Regions from separate parts of the Serratia sp. HNCC26DJ244 genome, predicted to be linked through region 3. Evidence: predicted binding sites of a transcription regulator. Region 3 holds the regulator's gene; each other region holds the start of a gene.

Region 1 (5,562 bases), on a different contig from region 3:
AGGAAAACCGGCCTGCCCACTGCTTGGCGTAATGCGAGTAACGGCTGGTCACTCTCCAGCCCCAAGCAGGCTGGCAAGAAAATAGCCTCAGCTTCACCCGCCTGGCGCTTCACCTCTTCCGCCAAGGCCGCCAAATGCTCTGGCAGATCCAGTACACGGGCAATGTTCGCCGCGCGAAATTCACTCGGGTTATTACGCAAACGATCTAAAAGAGGTAAATGCAAAAATGCCGCTTCAGCGATCACCTTTTGTTCTTCAATCAGCGAACTGGCGGCCATCTGCGGTTGGAAATCGAGAAAGCCCTCAATACCCAGCACTGCAATATGCTGCCAAGGCAAATTTCCCCCCCACGCAGATACCGGGATCGCCTGCGGACTCAACCAAGTCGCCCGGCGCGTGCCCAGTGGCGTAACACGCAAATGGTTCCACTCACAGCTCCCTTGCATGGCAACCCCACAACGTTGCAGCAACTCCTCCGCCTCCCGCGCCAAGGTCGCAACCTGAGTAGCCCCTAGCAGACTGTAAGGATGCTGCGGTGCCTGTTGCTGCAGTGCAGGCAATGCGGCGAGAGGGGAAGTGACTGCCGTACCATCAGGCAATTGCGCCAAGAGATCGAGAGAGCCGGAAGAGAAGTAGAGCGCACTCTGGCCACTACTGACCACGGCACAACGCTTGCCAGATTCCGCCAAGCGAATCGCACAGCTCAACCCGGCTAATCCTCCGCCAATCACCACCACATCAAATTGCATCATCCGCCTCCTGTTGGCACTCGCCAGGCGCATCCAAACCACATAAACCTTGATAAACCCAACTGGTGAATTCACTTTCCCGCAGGGCATCGCCCCAGGCAATCGGGCGTACACCTTTCCAGCGCTCATTGAGGAAATGGGAAAGTTGTTCAATAGATTGTTGCGGGGTTGTCATCTTAAAACGCGTCAGTAAACCCGCAGCACGACAGGCACACAGTTCCCCTTGGCAGGTGCCCATGCCGACACGGGTACGCCGGCGTAAATCGACCAGGTTATTCACCGTCAGCGAGTTCACTGCATAGCGAACTTCCCCGGCGGTGACCGCTTCACACTCACACACCAGGCTGTTATCCAGCCGATTGCCGGACGGCACCAAGCTGGCGAGATCACCATGACGATAGACCGCCGAACCGCGGATGCTGGCCGGAAGAGAAACCACACTACGCACTGTCTCTTCTGCCGACTGACGAGAACCCGGTAACGCCTCTGTGGCGGTAGTACAAGGCGTATCGACCCCCAGTTTGGCGCACACCTTATCCGTTACCCACTGCGCCATCAGTCGGTAAGTCATCAGTTTACCGCCAGTAATGGTGATAAACCCCTCCAACCCATCGCGCACTGCGTGGTCGAGCAGCACAATGCCTCGGCTGACGCTGCGCCCAGAAGGATCATCATCACAAGCAACCAATGGCCGCACGCCAGCGTAAGCACGCAGAATACGGGTTTGTGCCAATTCAGGTGCCAATAGCGAACCTTCACGGAGCAACAGGTCCACTTCCTGCGGCGTGACCACCATATTGTCAATCTGGTCATAATCAATATGCGTCGAGGTGGTACCAATCAGCGAGATGGTATCCCCTGGCACCAGAATGTCGGCATCGGCGGGTTTTCGGCAGCGGTTAATCACCATGTTGTTAATGCGATGCCCCAAGATCAGCAATGCCCCCTTGGCAGGGAACATACGGACACGCAGGTCGGCATACTCGGCGATTTGCTGCCCCCAGATGCCGGCAGCATTCACCACCACCGGCGCATGGATATCATAATGGCGCGCTAATTGATGGTCGAAAACGCGCACGCCGGTCACACGATCAGCTTCACGCAACAACCCCGTCACTTGGTGATAAGTCAGGATCTGTGCGCCATGCTCACGGGCATCGAGCATATTGGCGGCCGTCAAACGGAAAGGATCTACCGTACCATCCGGCACGCGTACCGCGCCAATCAAGTCAGGATTTGCCGCGGGTTCGAGGTGGCGGGCCAATTGGGGATCAATCGCTTCAGCCTCAATCCCGGCCTGGTGGCAAGCCGAGATAAATTGCTGCTGATACGCCAGTGAATCCTGTGGCAAGGTAATAAACAGGCCATTAGTCGGTTCAATACAGTGATGGGCAATACGCTTAAGGATGCGATTCTCTTCAATGCATTCACGGGCCGATTCACTGTCGGTCACAGCATAACGAGCCCCACTGTGTAACAACCCATGGTTACGCCCTGTCGCCCCGGTAGCGATGTCATGCCGTTCCAATAAAATACAGCGCAATCCCCGCCGCGCGCAGTCACGAGCAATCCCCGCGCCGGTAGCCCCGCCGCCAATGATGATCACTTCCGTTTCAGTCACTGGTGAGTTGTTACTCATCACGCCCCCTAATTCTATGGTAATAGGGTTATTTAGGCATAACTCCAGGAACAATTGTTTGATAAGGAGCAATAACGAGCAATAAACGAAAACAAAAAGCCACAATAGTGATTCAAATCACGCTAATCGCCCCTTAGCCACACTCAAAACGCTAATAAATCACTCAAAAAAACATTAACCGTTATAAATATGTAACAAATGCGCGCCACATCACAGAGAAAAATGCCAGTTTTCACTAGGATGATGCTCGTTATAGAACACCATCCGCTCAATCATCTCCAGGAGATCCTTTTCCTGCTGATGTAATAACTGATAAAGCCATCGGAGGCGCTCATGCTGAGTATATTTAAACCAGCCGCACACATTTCCCGTGTGCCACTCGATAAGGTAGATCCGCTCTACCGTAAGCTGCGCTGGCAAATTTTTATGGGGATTTTCTTTGGTTACGCCGCCTACTATCTGGTGCGTAAAAACTTCACCCTGGCGATGCCGTATCTGGTCGAGCAAGGGTTCAGTCGTGGTGATCTCGGCTTTGCACTGTCAGGTATTTCAATCGCCTATGGTTTCTCCAAATTTATTATGGGCTCGGTATCTGACCGTTCAAACCCTCGGGTTTTCCTGCCTGCCGGGTTGATCCTCTCCGCCGCTGTGATGTTATTCATGGGCTTTGTGCCTTGGGCTACCTCCAGCATTGCTATCATGTTCGTGCTGCTGTTTCTGTGTGGTTGGTTCCAAGGTATGGGCTGGCCGCCTTGTGGTCGTACCATGGTGCACTGGTGGTCACAGAAAGAGCGTGGCGGTATCGTTTCGATATGGAACTGTGCCCATAACGTGGGCGGGGGCTTGCCACCATTGCTGTTCCTGCTCGGTATGGCCTGGTTCAATGACTGGCGTGCCGCACTGTATATGCCCGCGTTTGCCGCGATCCTGGTCGCACTGGTCGCCTTTGCCTTAATGCGTGATACGCCACAATCTTGTGGTTTGCCACCCATTGAAGAGTACAAAAACGACTATCCAACCGACTACAGCGATAAAGCGGAAGAAGAACTCACTGCCAAGCAAATCTTCATGCAGTATGTCTTGCCTAACAAGTTGTTGTGGTACATCGCCTTCGCCAACGTGTTTGTCTATTTGCTGCGTTATGGCATTCTTGACTGGTCGCCAACCTACCTGAAAGAAGTGAAACACTTCACACTGGATAAATCATCCTGGGCCTACTTCCTCTACGAATACGCCGGTATTCCAGGCACCCTGCTGTGTGGCTGGATGTCGGACAAGGTGTTTAAAGGTAACCGTGGTGCCACCGGGGTGTTCTTTATGATCCTGGTCACTATTGCCACCGTTATTTACTGGTTGAACCCGGTGGGCAACCCGGGCATCGATATGGCTTGTATGATCGCCATCGGCTTCCTGATCTACGGCCCAGTGATGTTGATCGGCCTGCACGCCCTAGAGCTAGCACCGAAAAAAGCCGCAGGTACTGCGGCGGGCTTCACCGGTCTGTTCGGTTACCTGGGGGGGTCAGTGATAGCCAGTGCAGTTGTGGGCTACACCGTGGACGCCTTCGGCTGGAATGGCGGTTTTATGGTGTTGATCGGTGGTAGTGTGGGGGCGGTATTGCTGTTACTGCTGACCATGTTCAGTGAGAACAAACACAAGGCAGAACTGGCCGCCAAACGCCATTAACAACATATTTGCATGATTTAAAGGCCGCTTCGCGGCCTTTTTCCTTCCTCTGACAGCAATCAATAAGGAGTACAATGAAATGCGGACTCAAGTTAAAGCTCTGCTAACAGGGATGCTGCTTGTCACCTCAATGGCTACTGCGGTCCAAGCCGCAGAGAAAGTGGTCATTGCTCACCGAGGTGCCAGCGGTTATCTACCGGAACATACGCTACCGGCAAAATCGATGGCTTATGCCATGGGAGCGGATTATCTGGAACAAGATGTGGTAATGACCAAGGATGATAAGCTAATTGTCCTGCACGACCACTACCTGGATCGGGTCACCGATGTCGCGAAAAAATTCCCTGACCGTCACCGTAAAGATGGGCGTTATTATGCCCTCGACTTTACGCTAGCAGAGATTCAGAGCCTGAAGTTTACCGAAGAATTTTTGGTCAAAGATGGCGTTCAGCAGCAGAAGTTCCCTAATCGATTCCCGATGTGGAAATCCGACTTCCGCATCCATACGCTGCAAGATGAAATTGAGATGATTCAAGGTATGAATCACTCTACCGGCAAAAATGTGGGCATCTATATAGAAACCAAAGCGCCTTGGTTCCACAAAACTGAAGGGAAGGATATCTCCAAAGCGGTGCTGGAAGTGCTGAAATCCTACGGTTATACCAAGAAAAGCGATAAGGTCTACTTGCAGAGCTTTGATGCCCCAGACTTGCAACGGGTGAAAAAAGAGCTCCTACCTGCCATGAACATGGACATCAAACTGGTTCAGTTGATCACCAATACTGATGATCAGAAGGTGATCGAAACCATGGAGATCCACCCAGATGGTAGCCTGACCCCCTACAGCTATGACTGGATGCTGAAACCAGGCGGTGCCGCCAAACTGGCTAAATATGCCGATGGTATTGGGCCATGGTATCCAATGATTGTGAAGAGCACTTCAACGCCAGGCCACATTGAGCTGACCACCTTGGCGAAAGAGGCTAAACAGCAAGGCTTGCAGGTCCACCCTTACACCTTCCGTTCTGATCCAGGGCAGGTTCCTCCTTATGCCAAGGATTTCAACGATATGTTGAAAATTTTCTATATCGATGCGGGGGTTGATGGTGTATTTACCGACTTCCCGGATAAAGCCGTGAAGTTCCTGCAACAACACCAGTTACACCAGTAAACCCAACCAAGCCCCATCCACTCGGGTGGGGCTTCCAGAAAATACTCCCCATAACGTCACTTCAGCTTATGCCGATTCACGGGCTATAAATGCTCGAAATTGGGGAGCAATGACAGTAGCTAGCACGTCGATATTATTTTTTACCAGAGCGAACGGCAGCGCTCCCGTATCAACGTGAGCCAAGAACTGTTGCTGCCGGTAGAGCTGATACTGATATTTCATCTTGGCGAGAATAGTGTCGGCCGAACCAATCATCATGGCATTATCAATGGCCAGCGAATGGCGCAGAAAATCAATAGATGTCGAATCAGCACGTA
Region 2 (5,562 bases), on a different contig from region 3:
AGATCCATACGCGCAAAGGCATCCAGCACATCATGCAGCATCTGAACGGTATGGCGCCCCAAAGACTCCAGGCTGACCAACAGCGGTTGATGCTGGTGAGAAAATTTCTCCAGTGCCGTACGGCAGATTTTATCTGCAACGTCACCGATACGTTCCAGTTCAGAAATGGTCTTGATAATCGCCATCACCAGGCGTAAATCGCTGGCGGTCGGCTGGCGCTTGGCAATGATACGCACACAGGCTTCATCAATGGCCACTTCCATCATATTGACCTTGGCATCACCCTCGATCACCCGTTTAGCCAGCTCACCATCCTGGTTATGCATCGCCGTGATGGCATCACTCAGTTGCTGTTCCACCAGCCCACCCATCGTCAACACCTGGGTGCGGATATACTCAAGCTCTGCGTTGAACTGGCCAGAAATATGTTTGTTTAAATTCAGATTGTCCATGATGCACCCTTATCAACCATAACGGCCAGTAATGTAATCTTCAGTCTGCTTTTTCTGCGGTGCAGTAAACAAGGTGTCAGTGTCGCTGAACTCGATCAACTCCCCCAGATACATAAATGCGGTGGAGTCAGAACAACGTGCCGCCTGCTGCATATTATGGGTCACAATAACCACGGTATACTCAGACTTCAGTTCACTGATTAACTCTTCAATTTTACCAGTTGAAATAGGGTCAAGTGCCGAACACGGCTCATCCAGCAATAACACTTCTGGCCGAATGGCAATACCACGCGCAATACACAAACGCTGCTGTTGACCACCAGACAAGCTATAACCGCTCTGGTGCAACTTATCCTTGGTTTCATTCCACAGTGCCGCCTTGGTCAGCGCCCACTGAACACGCTCATCCATATCTGCACGGGACAGCTTTTCAAACAGACGTACACCGAAAGCAATATTGTCATAAATCGACATCGGGAACGGTGTTGGCTTTTGAAACACCATGCCCACCTTGGCACGCAGTAAGGCGATATCCTGGTTATCCGTCAGAATATTTTGCCCATCCAATATAATATCGCCTTCAGCACGTTGCTCTGGATATAGCTGATACATCTTGTTGAAAGTACGTAACAACGTTGATTTACCGCAACCCGATGGGCCGATAAAAGCCGTTACCTTATTCTCGGCAATATCCAGGGTGATGTTTTTCAGCGCATGGAATTTGCCATAGTAAAAGTTCAGATCGCGTACCTGAATTTTGCTGCTGGGAGCGTCAGTAACCATACTCATCAAGACTTCTCTCTTTTCACCGCGCCGAACCAACGGCGCTTAAATTTTTATGAATGCTTTTTCTTGGCAAAAATCACACGCGCCAGGATATTCAGTAACAGTACGCACAGGGTGATCAACAATACGCCTGCCCAAGCCAATTGCTGCCATTCGGCAAACGGGCTCATGGCAAACTTGAAGATGGTCACTGGTAGGTTGGCTATCGGCTGCATCAGGTCGGTATTCCAGAACTGATTTGACAGCGAGGTAAACAGCAATGGCGCTGTTTCACCTGCAATACGTGCTATCGCCAGTAATACACCGGTAATGATACCGGAGATAGAAGCTTTCAAGGTAATGGCAGAAATAATACGCCATTTGGGTGTTCCCAGTGCGTGCGCAGCCTCACGCAGCGTATCTGGCACCAGCTTGAGCATGTTCTCGGTGGTGCGGATCACAATCGGGATCTGCAGCAAAGCCAAGGCAATAATCCCCGCCCATCCAGAGAAGTGCTCCATTTTAGCCACCACCACGGTGTAAACAAACAACCCCACCACGATTGACGGCGCAGACAGCAAAATATCGTTAATAAAGCGGATCACCTCAGCCAACCAGGATTTACGGCCATATTCCGCCAGATAAACGCCTGCCATGATGCCCAACGGTGTACCGAAGATGGTCGCCCACAGAATCAGCAAACCACTACCGGCAATGGCGTTAGCCAAACCGCCGCCCGCCGTATTGGGTGGTGGCGTCATTTCGGTGAATAACGCCAGCGACATACCATCGATGCCCTTGGTAATGGTAGAAAACAGAATCCACACCAACCAGAACAGACCAAAGGCCATCGTCGCCAGTGACAAGAACAGTGCAATGCGGTTTTTCTGGCGGCGCCAAGCCTGCATTTTACGGCGGCTTTCCGCCAGTTCTACAGAATCCAACATGGTCACTTTAACGCCCCTCATTTTTAGCCAAGCGCATAACCATCAGTTTTGACAGCGCAAGGACGATAAAAGTGATAACAAACAGGATCAGCCCCAGTTGCATTAATGCTGAGGTGTGCAGCCCCGACTCCGCTTCAGCGAATTCATTGGCCAATGCTGAGGTAATACTGTTGCCAGGCATAAACAGTGAGAAACTGTCGAGTTGGTAGGTGTTACCGATAATGAAGGTGACCGCCATGGTTTCCCCCAAAGCTCGCCCCAGACCCAGCATAATACCGCCAATCACCCCATTTTTAGTAAACGGTAAGACAATACGCCAAATCACTTCCCAGGTAGTACAACCAATACCGTAGGCGGACTCTTTCATCATTACCGGGGTTTGTTCAAATACATCACGCATAACTGCGGCAATGTAAGGAATAATCATAATAGCCAGGATCACCCCGGCAGCCAGAATACCGATACCGAAAGCCGGGCCAGAAAATAATTCACCAACAATCGGAATACCAGAAAGGACATTGCCCACCGGAGTCTGGAAATATTGGGCGAACAGTGGAGCAAACACGAACAGGCCCCACATACCGTAAACAATACTTGGGATCGCCGCTAACAGTTCAATGGCGATACCTAACGGGCGCTTAAGCCAATTAGGGGCGAGTTCCGTCAGGAACAGCGCAATACCAAAACTGACCGGGACCGCAATGATCAAGGCAATCAGCGAGGTGACTAACGTCCCGTAAATAGGGACTAAGGCACCGAACTGCTCAGCGGGTGCATCCCACTCTTTGGTCCACAGAAAAGCGAAACCAAACGCCTGCATACTTGGCCAGGAGGCAATAATCAGCGAAACAATAATGCCGCCCAGCAGCAATAAGGTAATCAGCGCGGCCAGTCTAACCAGCGCGCTGAAGATAATGTCACCGTTTTTACTCGGTGCTTTAATGGTCGGTTTAGGCCCAGCCATAGATTACTCTTCTGTTATAAAGCTTAAAGGGCTCAGCTTACTGAGCCCCGACACATCAGGCAAGGTGTATACCACACCTCTTGTGTTTTTAGAATAATGCTTTACCAGAGCTGTCTTTGATATTGGTCTTCCAAGCTGCACGGACTTGCTCAACTACCTCATCTGGCAGTATAGCGTAATCCAGTTCAAGAGCCTGTTTAGCACCCTGGTTATAGGCCCAATCAAAGAACTTCAGTACTTCTGTACCTTGCTCTGGTTTCTTCTGCTCTTTGTGCATCAGAATAAAGGTAGTGGAAGTAATTGGCCAAGCATTATTACCTTTTTGGTTGGTCAAGTCCTGAGCGAAGGTTTTACTCCAGTCGGCACCTTTGGCTGCAGCGCTAAAGCTCTCTTTGGTTGGGCTCACTGGCTCACCATCAGCAGAGATTAATTTAGTGTAGGCCAGATTATTCTGTTTGGCATAAGCGTATTCTACATAACCGATAGAACCAGGTAAACGTTGGACAAATGCAGCAATACCGTCATTGCCCTTACCACCTAAACCGGTTGGCCACTTAACCGTTGAACCGGTACCCACTTTCTCTTTCCACTGAGCATTTGCCTTAGACAGATAGCTGGTAAAGACGAAAGAAGTACCAGAACCGTCTGCACGGCGTACCACGGCGATATTCTGATCTGGCAGCTTAACGCCTGGGTTCAGTTTAGTAATCGCTGGATCATTCCATTTTTTGATATTGCCCAAATAGATATCACCCAGGGTTTGACCATCGAGAGTCAGTTCACCGGATTTGATGCCAGGGATATTGACCGCCATCACCACACCGCCAATCACGGTTGGGAACTGAAACAGGCCATCGGCAGCCAGTTTGTCATCAGGCAGCGGGGCATCGGAAGCACCAAAGTCAACGGTGTTAGCAATAATTTGCTTCACGCCACCAGAGGAACCAATCCCCTGATAGTTAACTTTATTGCCAGTCTCTTTCTGATAAGAATCTGCCCACTTGGCATAAACCGGAGCGGGGAATGTCGCACCTGCACCGGTCAAGCTCGCAGCAGCGAATGCAGATACAGAGACCAGGGAGATAGTCGCTGCGACAATGCTGGCGACAGTGGTACGCATCAGTTTCATGATCCCTCCTAATGGGATATTTAAAAATCGACTTCGGGCTGTTTGAGTCAAATAAAGTATTGCTGATTGAAGGAAAATAGGACAGTTTCATGACAGTAAAATGTATAAAATATTACAGTTATATGACAGTGATTGGATTTCTTATTTTTTTCTTTACTTTCAATTAATTAAAAATAATCATGCAAAATATCGGCTGAGTAAAACCCTACCGATCCTCACTCAAACTCTGCACATATCGCCGTTTAAGCTGCTGCAGTGTTGGCTTTCCGCACTGACTCTCGTCCCTTGAATGATGACAGATAATAATCTGAACGATAGTATTGGTCGTTAATCAAAAGAATAAATACCAGGGAATGATAATGACACTCTATAGGATTAAGCCTGCCTTTCAGGCCTTGTTACGTCCAATGATGTATTGGCTGGAAAAACATCATGTAACAGCCAACCAGGTCACACTGGCCGCGATGGTGCTCTCATTTCTGGTTGGCGGAATACTGATGCTATTTCCGCAACCTGGTCTGTTTTATCTGCTTCCGATTGTGTTATTTATCCGTATGGCGCTCAATGCACTGGATGGCATGTTAGCCCGGGAGTGCAACCAGAAAAGCCGCCTCGGGGCGATACTGAATGAAATCGGTGATGTCCTTTCTGATGTTGCCTTATATCTGCCTTTTATCTTTCTCGCAAACAGTAACGCACCGCTGGTATTGGTGATGTTATTCATCATGGTGTTAACCGAATTTTGTGGAATTCTGGTACAAACCATTAACGGGACACGTAACTATGCTGGGCCACTGGGTAAAAGTGACCGGGCGTTGGTGTTTGGTTCCTGGGGTTTGGTGCTGGCTATCTGGCCGCAACTGGTTAGCTGGAACAATCTGGTGTGGGGCATAGCAACGTTATTACTGGTCTGGACGGTCATCAATCGCTGCCGTAGCGCCTTGGTAGAGGAGCCGCAATAATGTTGCTGGAAAAATCCCTGGCAGTCATTTTTGCCCTGTTACTGATCGCTACCCTCATTAATGGGCTGTTGGTCTGGTTGCGCCCAGAGAAAAACTGGCGTGAATTAACGCTGCGCATCCGTACCTGGTGGGTCATTATCATCTTGTTTTCCCTGGCGATGATTAGCCCCCACTGGCTGGCATTGACTTTTTTCGCGCTGGTCAGTTTTATAGCGTTGAAGGAATATTTGACCCTGATTCCCTCCCGATATTCTGACCGGATGCCCATATTGTGGATGTTTATCGCCATTCCCATCAACTATTGGCTGATTGGCGCTAACTGGTATGGCATGTTCATTGTGTT
Region 3 (5,562 bases):
TGCGCCAATTGTTCGGCTTGTTGTTGCAAAGACCGCGTCTCTTGCTGGCAACGCTGGCGTTCATCAAGCAGTGGACGTAATTTTTCTGCGGGTTCACTGCGGGCCAACTGCTGTAATTGTGGTTCTGCTTGCTGATAGTCCTGTTGTACCCCAGCCAGTTGTTGCTGGTGGTGTTGCACTTGCTGCGCCGTGGTTTGCCACTGCTGTAGCCAGTTCAACTGATGTTGTAGCCGTTGCGTCTGTTGGTTTAAACCTTGCTCTTCACTATTGAGTTGGATGAGTTGATTTTCCAGCGTCTGGCGTAGCTCCTCATTGAGCAGTTCAATGCCGTTAGCTTGCTGATGCAATACATCCAGCTCGATTTTTGCCTGTTTATGTCGTTCAAACACCCGGGCCGACAGTTGCCCATAAATTTCGCTGCCGGTCAGTTCTTCCAGTAACTCGGCACGTTCGTTAGGTTTGGCATTGAGAAACGCGGCGAATTGCCCCTGAGATAACATCATCGATTTGGTGAAACGGCCAAAATCCAGGCCAGTAATGGAGGCAATCAGCTCTTTTTTATCGGAAATTTTATCCGCTAAAATTTTGCCATTTTCTCGTAGCGCCAGTTCGACTTTAGGCGCCTGCAGGCTGCCATCCGGTGAGTTTTTCGCTCGACGTTGGCTCCAGAAGGCACGATAACCGATCCCTTTTACTTCAAACTCCACCTCTGCCAGTGATTCAGCGGTGTGCCGAGTCATCAGTTCATTCTGGCTGGCGCTGACCTCCAGACGCGGCGTCTGGTGATATAACGCCAGGCAGATAGCGTCCAGTAACGTGGTTTTACCCGCACCGGTGGGGCCGGTGATGGCAAATAGACCATTGCTGGCGAAAGGTTCAGTGGTGAAGTCAATTTTCCATTCACCTTGTAGCGAATTGAGGTTTTTCAGCCTTAAGCTCAGGATTTTCATGCGCAGGGCTCCTCAGGATGATGCAAGTCATTCACCACGTGCTGAAACAGTTGGCGCATCTGTTGTTGGCGTGCCTCGTCCAGGTCTGTTTCCAAGGCTAATCGCCGCTGAAACACCTCTTCGACACTCAATTCATTCAAGGTCTCTCTCTCTTGCCGGTCAATCGCCTGTTGCCGTTGCTGTTTACCACGTCGTAATAACACCACTTCAACCGGCAGATCTTCCGCTAACTGTTGAATGCGGCGCTGGATATCACTGAGATAATCCTGCGTAGCAACTTCGATATCCAGCCACACCGGTAATGTCCCCTCATAGTGGGCAAATTGCTGTAATTGCGTCTCGATTTGTGGCAAATCACCCTTGATCAACTGCATCGGCTGGAAAACAGGTACCTCCAGCGGCGTGACTTGCTGTAGTTCACCGGCGGCGAAATCAACCATCAATACGCTCTTGGCGCTACCCAATTCATCAAAACTGAGCGGGATTGGCGAACCGCTGTAACGGATATGCTGGGTTTTAGCGACACATTGCGAACGATGAATATGGCCCAGCGCAATGTAGTCGGCGGGGGGGAATAACTGAGCAGGGAAGGCATCCAGCGTACCGATATAAATATCACGCACTGAATCTGAGGTGGTGACCCCCACGGTCGTTAGATGACCGCTGGCAATAATCGGCAAGGGTAGGCCCAGGGCATCGCGCCGTGCACAGGCCAACTGATAAAGCTCATGGTAATGATTAGCGATAGCTTGTTGTAAAACCTGCTGTTTCTGGTTGCCCGATTCACCCGCCTGGCTGGTGACTAAATCCCGTGGGCGCAAGAAAGGCACCGCACAGAGCACCGCCCCTGGCTGGCCATCACGCTGGTTGAGCACTCGAATTTGTTGATCAACTTCGGCTTGTGCATTGGCAATTACTGTGGTGTTCAGACAAGAGAGCAGTTCCCGTGATTCATTGAGTGTGGCCACTGAGTCATGATTGCCACCGAGTACCACCAACTGGCAACCGGTGTGTTGTAGTTGCACCACAAAACGGTTATACAGTTCCCGTGCGTAGCTAGGTGGGGAGCCGGTATCAAACAGATCACCGGCAACAATTAGCGCATCGACCTGATGCTGTTGCACCTGCTCAACCAGCCAACACAGAAAAGATTGATGTTCGGCGGCGCGGCTCTTGGTGAAAAAGTACTGGCCTAAATGCCAGTCAGAGGTATGGATCAGGCGCATGAATCTTCCAGGCTGACAACGATGATAGCACCAGAGTATATACCCAAGTTCCGTCAAGATGCAGGCAAGGGGCAAACGCTGAACAAGATGAATGGCGTTTTGTTAAGCAACTCGAAGTATTTTGTCTAGGATTGAAACAATCTCACTGCCAAGCGTCATCCCGGGGCGGTTTTATTCATATAACTGTCATAAAACTGACGCATAATGACCAGGCAGAGTGTAATAGGCCGCTAACACATTGGCAGGGTTGACGATGGCAATACGTATACTGGTGGTAGAAGACGAAGCGCCGATCCGTGAAATGGTGTGCTTTGTGTTGGAGCAGAATGGTTATCAAGCGTTGGAAGCTGAGGATTATGACAGCGCCGTAAAGAGCCTGTCTGAGCCGTTTCCTGATCTGGTGTTACTGGACTGGATGTTGCCTGGTGGGTCTGGAATACAGTTTATCAAGTATATGAAGCGTGAGGCGATGACACGGGATATTCCGGTGATGATGCTGACCGCACGCGGAGAAGAAGAAGATCGGGTTCGAGGGTTGGAAGTGGGCGCCGATGACTATATCATCAAGCCTTTCTCGCCCAAGGAGTTGGTGGCCCGGATCAAAGCGGTGATGCGCCGTATTTCACCGATGGCCGTAGAGGAATTGATTGAAATGCAGGGGTTAAGCCTGGACCCTTCCTCACATCGAGTGATGGCTGATGAGCTGGCACTGGATATGGGGCCGACCGAGTTCAAGCTGTTGCACTTCTTTATGACCCATCCCGAACGTGTTTACAGCCGCGAGCAGTTGCTGAACAACGTTTGGGGCACTAACGTTTATGTAGAAGACCGTACGGTTGATGTCCATATCCGCCGGTTGCGTAAGGCGCTAGAGAGCAGTGGTCATGATAGAATGGTGCAAACTGTTCGCGGTACCGGCTACCGTTTTTCAACGCGCTACTGACAGCCCTGTGCTGGAGAAAACACTATTGTGCTAGAACGCTTATCCTGGAAGAAACTGCTGCTGGAACTGGCCTTTTTTTGCTTCCCTGCTTTATTGCTTGGGTTGATTTTTGGTTATTTGTCTTGGTTGTTATTGGCATCGGTGTTGGTAGCCCTTGCCTGGAATTTCTATAACCAACTGAAACTTTCCCACTGGTTGTGGGTTGATCGTAGTATGACGCCGCCCCCGGGACATGGGAGCTGGGAACCGCTGTTTTATGGTTTGTATAAAATGCAGCAGCGTAACCGCCATCGCCGCCGCGAACTGGCCTTATTGATCAAACGTTTTCGTAGTGGTGCGGAGTCGTTACCCGATGCGGTAGTGATGACCACCGTAGAGGGTAATATCTTTTGGTGTAACGGCCTGGCGCAGCACTTGCTGGGTTTCCGCTGGCCGGAAGATAACGGTCAACATATTCTGAACCTGATACGTTATCCCGAATTTAGTCAATATCTGCAACAGCAGGCGTTCTTCAAACCTCTGACATTGCACTTGAATAACGAGCGCTTTGTTGAGTTCCGCATTATGCCTTATTCCGAAGGGCAATTGTTGATGGTGGCCCGTGATGTTACCCAGAAGCGTCAGTTGGAAGGGGCCCGGCGTAATTTTTTTGCCAATGTCAGCCATGAATTGCGCACACCATTAACGGTGTTGCAGGGCTATTTGGAGATGATGAGTGACGAAGCCCTTGAGGGCTCAGTGCGCGATAAAGCATTGAGTACCATGCAAGAACAGACCAAACGCATGGATGGCTTGGTGAAGCAGTTGCTCACGTTGTCACGTATTGAAACTGCGCCAAGTATCGCGATGAATCAAAAGGTGGATATTCCACGTATCCTGGGTGTATTGCAACGAGAGGCGCAATCCCTGAGTGCGGGGAATCACCAGATTAGCTTCCGGGTGAATGAAGATTTGCAGGTATTTGGTAACGAAGATCAACTACACAGTGCCGTATCGAACCTGGTGTATAACGCAGTGAATCACACGCCAAAGGGCACCCATATCGAGATAAGTTGGCAGCAGACGCCACTGGGTGCTCAGTTCCAGGTCAGTGATAATGGTCCAGGGATCGCTCCAGAACATATTCCGCGTTTGACCGAACGTTTCTACCGTGTTGATAAATCACGTTCACAGCAGACCGGCGGCAGTGGTTTGGGCTTGGCCATTGTTAAACATGCTCTGAGTCATCATGATTCACGCTTGGAGATTTTGAGTGACCCGGGCATAGGTACGCGCTTTATCTTTACGTTGCCGAAACGACTCATTGTGCCAGCCGCATCCATCGACAATAAGGTGAAAATGGGCGAGTAGTACTGCTGCGATTGTGCTATTTCTCCATATACAGTGGATGAGCCTGAGCCCACCGGTACATTGAAATGCTCAGCTCATCATTTATTCTATTTTTGGCAAAAAAAAGCACAACTTGCGCGCTTAAGACATCAATAGCGGTTTTTTAATGTACAAGGTGGTCATATTTGTCACATTCCGTGTGTTTTTTGTTTAAAAATTAAACAAATCATATGGTGTTTATTACGGAAAAATTGAGATTATCAACTGGTTGTAAAACTATTTCTGGTATAAAACTCTGCTTTTTGTTGTTCATCTTGCCTTTCAGGGCCATATCCTCTAAATAGCTTCGTCTGCAGATAGCTGATAATCGATAGAAGCTGCTGCAACTTGCATGAAGACGGGTATAAACGTTTAACTAAGCCTGCGTTGTTGGAGTAAACCTCCGCTTACTCTTCATCTTTAAGAATCAATCATTTATTCCATTTAACAGGCAGCGCAATATCCTATGAGCCATCGCTTAGCGTCAAAAGATATCCTGGCATTAGGTTTTATGACTTTTGCTTTATTCGTCGGGGCAGGAAACATTATCTTCCCACCGATGGTCGGTCTACAGTCCGGTGAACATGTTTGGACTGCAGCAATCGGTTTTCTGGTGACAGCGGTGGGGTTACCGGTAGTCACCGTGATTGCACTGGCTCGTGTTGGCGGGGGGGTTGATACCCTTAGCGCACCAATAGGCCGTCATGCAGGATTACTGCTGGCGACGGTCTGTTATCTCACCGTGGGGCCTCTGTTCGCTACGCCACGTACGGCGACCGTTTCATTTGAAGTGGGAATGGCTCCGTTGACCGGTGGTGGTGCCCTGCCACTATTTATCTATAGCCTGGTCTATTTTGTGCTGGTGATTGGCATCTCTTTATATCCGGGGCGTTTGCTCGATACTGTTGGCCATATTCTGGCACCGGTGAAAATTGTTGCCCTGGCGATGCTGGGTATCGCTGCGCTGCTCTGGCCTGCGGGGGCACCTATCCCAGCGGTTGAGGCTTATCAGAATGTGCCGTTCTCTTCTGGCTTTATAAATGGCTACCTGACCATGGATACCTTGGGGGCGATG
Region 4 (5,562 bases), on a different contig from region 3:
AGCAGTGTTGGCTTGCCTCGTTCATGGGATTGACCCATGGTCGGGGCTTGGTTGCGTTGCTGTCGACCTGCAACTTGAATGAACTTAGGTATCGGTACAAATTCCACGACCTGGTGGTGAATAGCAGCACCAAGCCATAACAATGCGGTGGGCTTCTTAACATATACTTGTATGTACAAGCATATGCAACCATGAGGGGTGTAGGCGTAAAAATAAGCAACAAAAAATTATTTTAATTTAAAATCAAATAATTAAATTATTAAAAGATGATGAAATAGGCGTTTTAACCGAGGAAAATAGTGAGATGAACTGCAAAAATCAGTTAAAATAGTGTCGTTTTTGAGCGTTAAGTCACAATGGATTTACATAGTTATTACAATTAAACCGAAGAATAGCGCCAACATATTGCGGATAGCCAAGCTTGATCTCATTCGAGCAAGGTTTACCGGTATCCGGTTTGGTCATCGCGGCGGGATCTGCAATAATCCCTTTTTTTGCCCTTGCCAACATTGAGAATGCCATGCTCTACCCAATTAACGAGATGTTCCAGACTTTGCAGGGAGAAGGTTATTTTACTGGAGTGCCTGCTATCTTTATTCGTTTGCAGGGTTGCCCGGTGGGGTGTAGTTGGTGTGATACCCAACATACTTGGGAAAAGGAAGCACATCAGGAAGTGGATATGCAGCAAATTCTGCTGAAACCCTCTGAAAGCCGCCAATGGGGCAGTGCCAGTGCTGAACAATTGCTGATGTTGATCCAACAGCAAGGTTATACCGCTCGCCATATCGTTATTACGGGTGGGGAACCTTGTATCTATGATTTGATACCACTGACCACCTTGCTCGAGAGCCAGGGTTACAGTTGCCAGATAGAAACCAGTGGTACTTATGAGGTTCTCTGTTCGCCTAATACCTGGGTGACGGTTTCGCCAAAAGTGAAGATGCGTGGTGGCTTGCAGGTCTTGCCACAGGCGCTGATACGAGCCGATGAGATCAAACATCCGGTTGGGCGTGAACGTGATATTGAAGCATTAGATCAACTGCTGGCGGCTTTGCAGGATGAAAAGCGGCGTATTATCGCTTTACAACCCATCAGCCAGCAGGAAGAAGCAACGCGTCTATGTATTGAAACCTGTATTGCTCGTAATTGGCGGCTTTCAATGCAGACGCACAAGTACCTCAATATTGCCTGATACCCTAGCCCATATGGGCTATTTCCTTACAGCCCAATGAGTTACTGACATCGGTTTACTCACCTTTGTACACACAGCCAGCGCTACAGGTCTCTTTGATCATCACCGCCGACAGAATTGGCAGTTGCGGCTTCAGTTGCTGCCAGATCCAACCGGCGAGGACTTCGCTGGTTGGGTTTTCCAACCCTGGAATATCGTTCAAATAATGGTGATCAAGGCGCTGCCAAATCGGTTTGAATATCCCTTTCAGCTCGGCAAAATCCATTACCCAGCCAGTGTGGGGATCGACTTCCCCAGTGATTTCTAAACGCACTGTAAAAGAGTGCCCATGCAGGCGGCCGCATTTGTGGCCTTCTGGTACATGAGGTAGGAGATGTGCGGCTTCAAACTGAAAATCTTTAAACAACGTAGTGACCATTGACCCAGCCTTATTGATTTAAAACTGTCGAATAGTACTGGAAAGCGGTTCCCGTTGCCATCTATACCCATTCAGCAATCAAGCTGCGGCGGTGTTGGTTACAATTATTTGCCTCTTCCCTGAGGCTCACCCCGTTGGGGCCTCGCTCCTTCGGAGCCAGCGCAAGCACTGTTCAAAACGCACTGCGTTTTGTCCTGCAACTTGAATGAACTTGGGTATATGTTAAATAGCCAATCCTCAAGCGCCGATCACGCCACCATCTTCACGAGTAATCATTAACACAGACGAGCGTGGACGTGGGCTATTATGCGGGAAGTGAGAGTCTCCTTCTTCCCCTGGGTGCTGAACGTTAACAAACATCGTTTTATAGTCTGGAGTAAAGGTGAGTCCAGTCAATTCGCATGACTTTGGCCCGACCATAAAGCGGCGGATCTCACCACTTTGCGGATCGCCCGCCAGCATCTGGTTATTGCCTTGCCCCAGATAATCACCTTTGTTGCTGTATTTACCATCGGTTAAGATCCACAAACGGCCAGCACTGTCGAATCCCAGGCCGTCAGGGCTGTTAAAGGTGTTATCTTCCGTAATGTTTGGGGTGCCACGGTTAACGCCTTGCGGATGGGCTAGTGGGTTGCCAGCCAGTGCATACATGTCCCAAGTAAAATTATCGGCTGTCGCATCGCCACTTTCATTCCAGCGAATAATCTGACCATAAACGTTATTGGGGCGAGGATTCGCCGCGTTGAGCGGCATGTTAGCTTCGCCACGTTTGTTGTTATTGGTCAAGGTGCAATAGACACGGCCATCGTGCGGATTGACTGCTATCCACTCAGGGCGGTCCATCTTGGTTGCGCCAACGTGTGATGCGGCTTTGCGCGTGAAAATCAATATTTCCGCTGCATCTTTGAAACCATTTTCCGGTGTTAGGCCATTTTTGCCAAACTCCAAAGCAATCCAACGTCCTGTGCCCTTGAGCGGAGTGCCATTGCTGTCCCCGTCAAACTGAGCCACGTACAAATTACCTTCATCCAAGAGGTTGCTGTTATTTGCCGGGTTGGCGCTATCGAACTTGTTTTTGGAGACAAACTTGTAAATATGCTCCCCGCGCTCATCGTCACCCATATAAATTACGAGACGGCCATCTTTGGCTATCGTCACGGCGGCATTTTCGTGTTTGAAGCGCCCCAGAGCAGTACGCTTTATGGGGGTAGATTTCGGGTTCATCGGATCGATTTCAACAATCCAACCGAATCGGTTGAGCTCGTTGGGGTTCTTCACTACATCGAAACGCTCGTCAAACGTTGACCAGTTACGTTCTGGCTCATTGGCCTTCAATGTATAGCGTTTTTGCTCTGGCGTATTTTTGTAATCAGTTTGCTGAGTGCCAAAATAGGTTTCGAAGTTTTCTTCACAGGTCAAATAGGTGCCCCAAGGGGTTTTGCCGTTGGAGCAGTTATTGAGTGTACCTAGGACACGGCGGCCAGAGGGGTCGGCTGCAGTTTGCAGTAGTGGATGCCCCGCAGCCGGGCCGCTGAGTTGCATTTCAGTATTGGCGGTGATGCGGCGGTTATAGCGCGAAGGACGCTCAACTTGCCAGCGTTGGCTATCACCAATGCGTTTTACCGCAACGATAGACACACCATGTGCGGCTTGGGATTTACGTACATCGTCCAGGCTGGTGGCTTGGGTGCCACCGTGGGCGAACAAGTATTGCTCGTTGACGTATTCGTTATTGATCGCCATCACGCCATGATTTTTATCAATTGGGAAGAAACTCATACCGTCATTGTTATCACCGAACTGTTTTTCTTGGTCGGCTGCACTGTTGCCACCGTTGGCATCGAATGCGGCAGCGCCATTCACCAAAGGGTCACCCCATGAGATCAACACCTCGGCTTTGTAACCTGGGGCAATAACCACCTCATCTGCGGTGGAAGCGGCAATGCCTTTGAATCCCAATAGATTACTGGTTGGTAAGTCAGCTGCTAGCGCTTCACCAGTCATCCCGAGTACACCACCAGCGAGAAAATGGGTGATGCCAATAGCGCTGGCACTACCGATTAACAGTTTGCGGCGAGTAGGATTGCTCAGTGTAGGGTCGTTAAATTGATTCGGATTATTCTTCATGGAGTTAGCTTCCTGCGAGTAGATACCATAAACAAATTTGATTCTTATAATAGTGAGCAATTGTTTCATAAATGTTACACCGCAATATGAAAGCAATTCATTCTTGCTGTTTGGGGGTAATGATAGCTATCAAACTCACTTAAGTGATAACGATGCTAATAGATAGCAATAGATGTCAGTGGAGGGGGTATTTTTCTGTTTTATAAGGTTTTTATGACAGGGCTAATACTAAATAGGCAGTGTGTCCGTCACCGTATATTCAACGTTTAATCAAGATATTGGGGGGCTCGTAATTCGGCGTTCCCCTGAGGCTCATCCCATAGCGCCTGCTATATAGTCATTTTGGTTATTATTTATTGCTATCACTTATTTAGTCATTGCGATGGAGCTGGGTAACTTTACAGACTTCCCTCGGTCTGTTAAGGATAAAGCCTTAAAAATGACAATGAAACAGCTGATACTGGCTAAGCATAGGATATCCATACCACGATGACGACTCAGGTTTCTGCAACATCTTTACTGCCACTGTCAGCGGAACAGTTGACGCGCCTTCAGGGGACGATTAGTGAATACTCACCAACACAGTTGGCGTGGTTGTCCGGTTATTTATGGGGCTTGGTGAATCCGCAAGCGCAGAGTGCGGCTCATGTGCCAGTGGCAGCTGAAGCCGCCAGTATCACCGTGATCTCTGCCTCGCAAACCGGTAACGCACGCCGGCTGGCGGAGCAACTGCGTGACGACCTATTGGCAGCCAAGCTGAACGTCACTTTGGTGAATGCCGGTGATTATAAGTTCAAACAGATTACTCAGGAACGGCTGTTGGTGATCGTAGCCTCGACTCAAGGGGAGGGCGACCCTGCAGAAGAAGCGGTGGCACTACATAAATACCTGCATTCAAAAAAAGCGCCCAAGTTGCTTGAAACGGCCTTTGCGGTATTTGGTCTGGGGGATAGTTCTTATGAGAATTTCTGCCAGTCTGGTAAAGATTTTGATGGCAAACTGGCGGAACTGGGTGCAGAACGCTTGCTAGATCGCATTGATGCTGATGTGGACTATCAGCAACAGGCCGTCGCTTGGCGTCAACAGATTGTGACCATCCTGCAGGCTCGTGCTACAGCGGGAACGCTGGTTCCTGTTACGCCGCTCGGTGATGCGCGCATTCAACCCACCACTTCCCCCTATGATAAACAACACCCATTGACGGCAGAATTGCTGCTGAATCAAAAAATTACCGGGCGCGGTTCGAGTAAGGATGTTCGCCATATCGAAATTGATCTGGGTAGTTCCGGCTTGTGTTACCAGCCGGGGGATGCGCTGGGTGTCTGGTTTGATAACGATCCCGCGCTGGTGGAGGAACTACTGCAACTGTTGTGGCTGAGTGGCGATGAGTTGCTGGCGGTAGAAGGGAAAACTCAATCACTGCGCGATGCTTTGTTGCACCATTTTGAACTGACACAGAACACCGCACCGATTGTGGAAAAGTACGCCGCGCTGTCGCGAGATGAGCGGTTGATAGGCTTGCTGGCGGATAAACCCAGTTTGCAACACTACGCACATTCTACGCCGATCGTCGATATGGTTCGTCAGGCTCCTGTCGATCTGGCAGCGGAGCAATTGGTTGGTTTACTGCGTCCACTGGCACCGCGTTTGTATTCTATCGCCTCCTCACAAGCAGAAAATGAAAGCGAAGTGCATATTACCGTCGGGGTGGTGCGCTATGAGGTGGATGGTCGTGCCCGTGCGGGTGGTGCCTCTAGTTTTTTGGCGGATCGCCTGGAAGAGGAAGCAGAACTGCGGGTGTTCATTGAGCATAACGACAATTTCC

Evidence for each region. The regulator PhoB, encoded in region 3, activates phosphate uptake and scavenging genes when phosphate is short. The targets are predictions, from matches to a motif close to CTGTCATAAAACTGNCNNAT.
Region 1: glpT (glycerol-3-phosphate transporter) is a predicted target of PhoB. The motif match lies at 2,567-2,586, and genes of this name have one in related genera.
Region 2: pstS (phosphate ABC transporter substrate-binding protein PstS) is a predicted target of PhoB. The motif match lies at 4,334-4,353, and genes of this name have one in related genera.
Region 4: AC2A06_RS02675 (PhoX family protein) is a predicted target of PhoB. The motif match lies at 3,938-3,957, and genes of this name have one in related genera.

Annotation. Positions count from the first base shown of each region.
Region 1 covers NZ_JBXUGO010000017.1:30,516-36,077, reverse strand. Annotated here, with positions in the region: gene glpB (glycerol-3-phosphate dehydrogenase subunit GlpB) at 1-749, opposite strand, end outside; gene glpA (anaerobic glycerol-3-phosphate dehydrogenase subunit A) at 739-2,388, opposite strand; gene glpT (glycerol-3-phosphate transporter) at 2,722-4,074, shown strand; gene glpQ (glycerophosphodiester phosphodiesterase) at 4,154-5,245, shown strand; gene AC2A06_RS13695 (LLM class flavin-dependent oxidoreductase) at 5,312-5,562, opposite strand, start outside.
Region 2 covers NZ_JBXUGO010000008.1:41,499-47,060, reverse strand. Annotated here, with positions in the region: gene phoU (phosphate signaling complex protein PhoU) at 1-452, opposite strand, end outside; gene pstB (phosphate ABC transporter ATP-binding protein PstB) at 465-1,235, opposite strand; gene pstA (phosphate ABC transporter permease PstA) at 1,289-2,164, opposite strand; gene pstC (phosphate ABC transporter permease PstC) at 2,172-3,128, opposite strand; gene pstS (phosphate ABC transporter substrate-binding protein PstS) at 3,217-4,257, opposite strand; gene AC2A06_RS08675 (CDP-alcohol phosphatidyltransferase family protein) at 4,617-5,219, shown strand; gene AC2A06_RS08670 (phosphatidate cytidylyltransferase) at 5,219-5,562, shown strand, end outside.
Region 3 covers NZ_JBXUGO010000001.1:68,834-74,395, forward strand. Annotated here, with positions in the region: gene sbcC (exonuclease subunit SbcC) at 1-950, opposite strand, end outside; gene sbcD (exonuclease subunit SbcD) at 947-2,176, opposite strand; gene phoB (phosphate response regulator transcription factor PhoB) at 2,430-3,119, shown strand; gene phoR (phosphate regulon sensor histidine kinase PhoR) at 3,147-4,469, shown strand; gene brnQ (branched-chain amino acid transport system II carrier protein) at 4,954-5,562, shown strand, end outside.
Region 4 covers NZ_JBXUGO010000002.1:241,647-247,208, forward strand. Annotated here, with positions in the region: gene queE (7-carboxy-7-deazaguanine synthase QueE) at 521-1,192, shown strand; gene queD (6-carboxytetrahydropterin synthase QueD) at 1,248-1,610, opposite strand; gene AC2A06_RS02675 (PhoX family protein) at 1,848-3,737, opposite strand; gene cysJ (NADPH-dependent assimilatory sulfite reductase flavoprotein subunit) at 4,227-5,562, shown strand, end outside.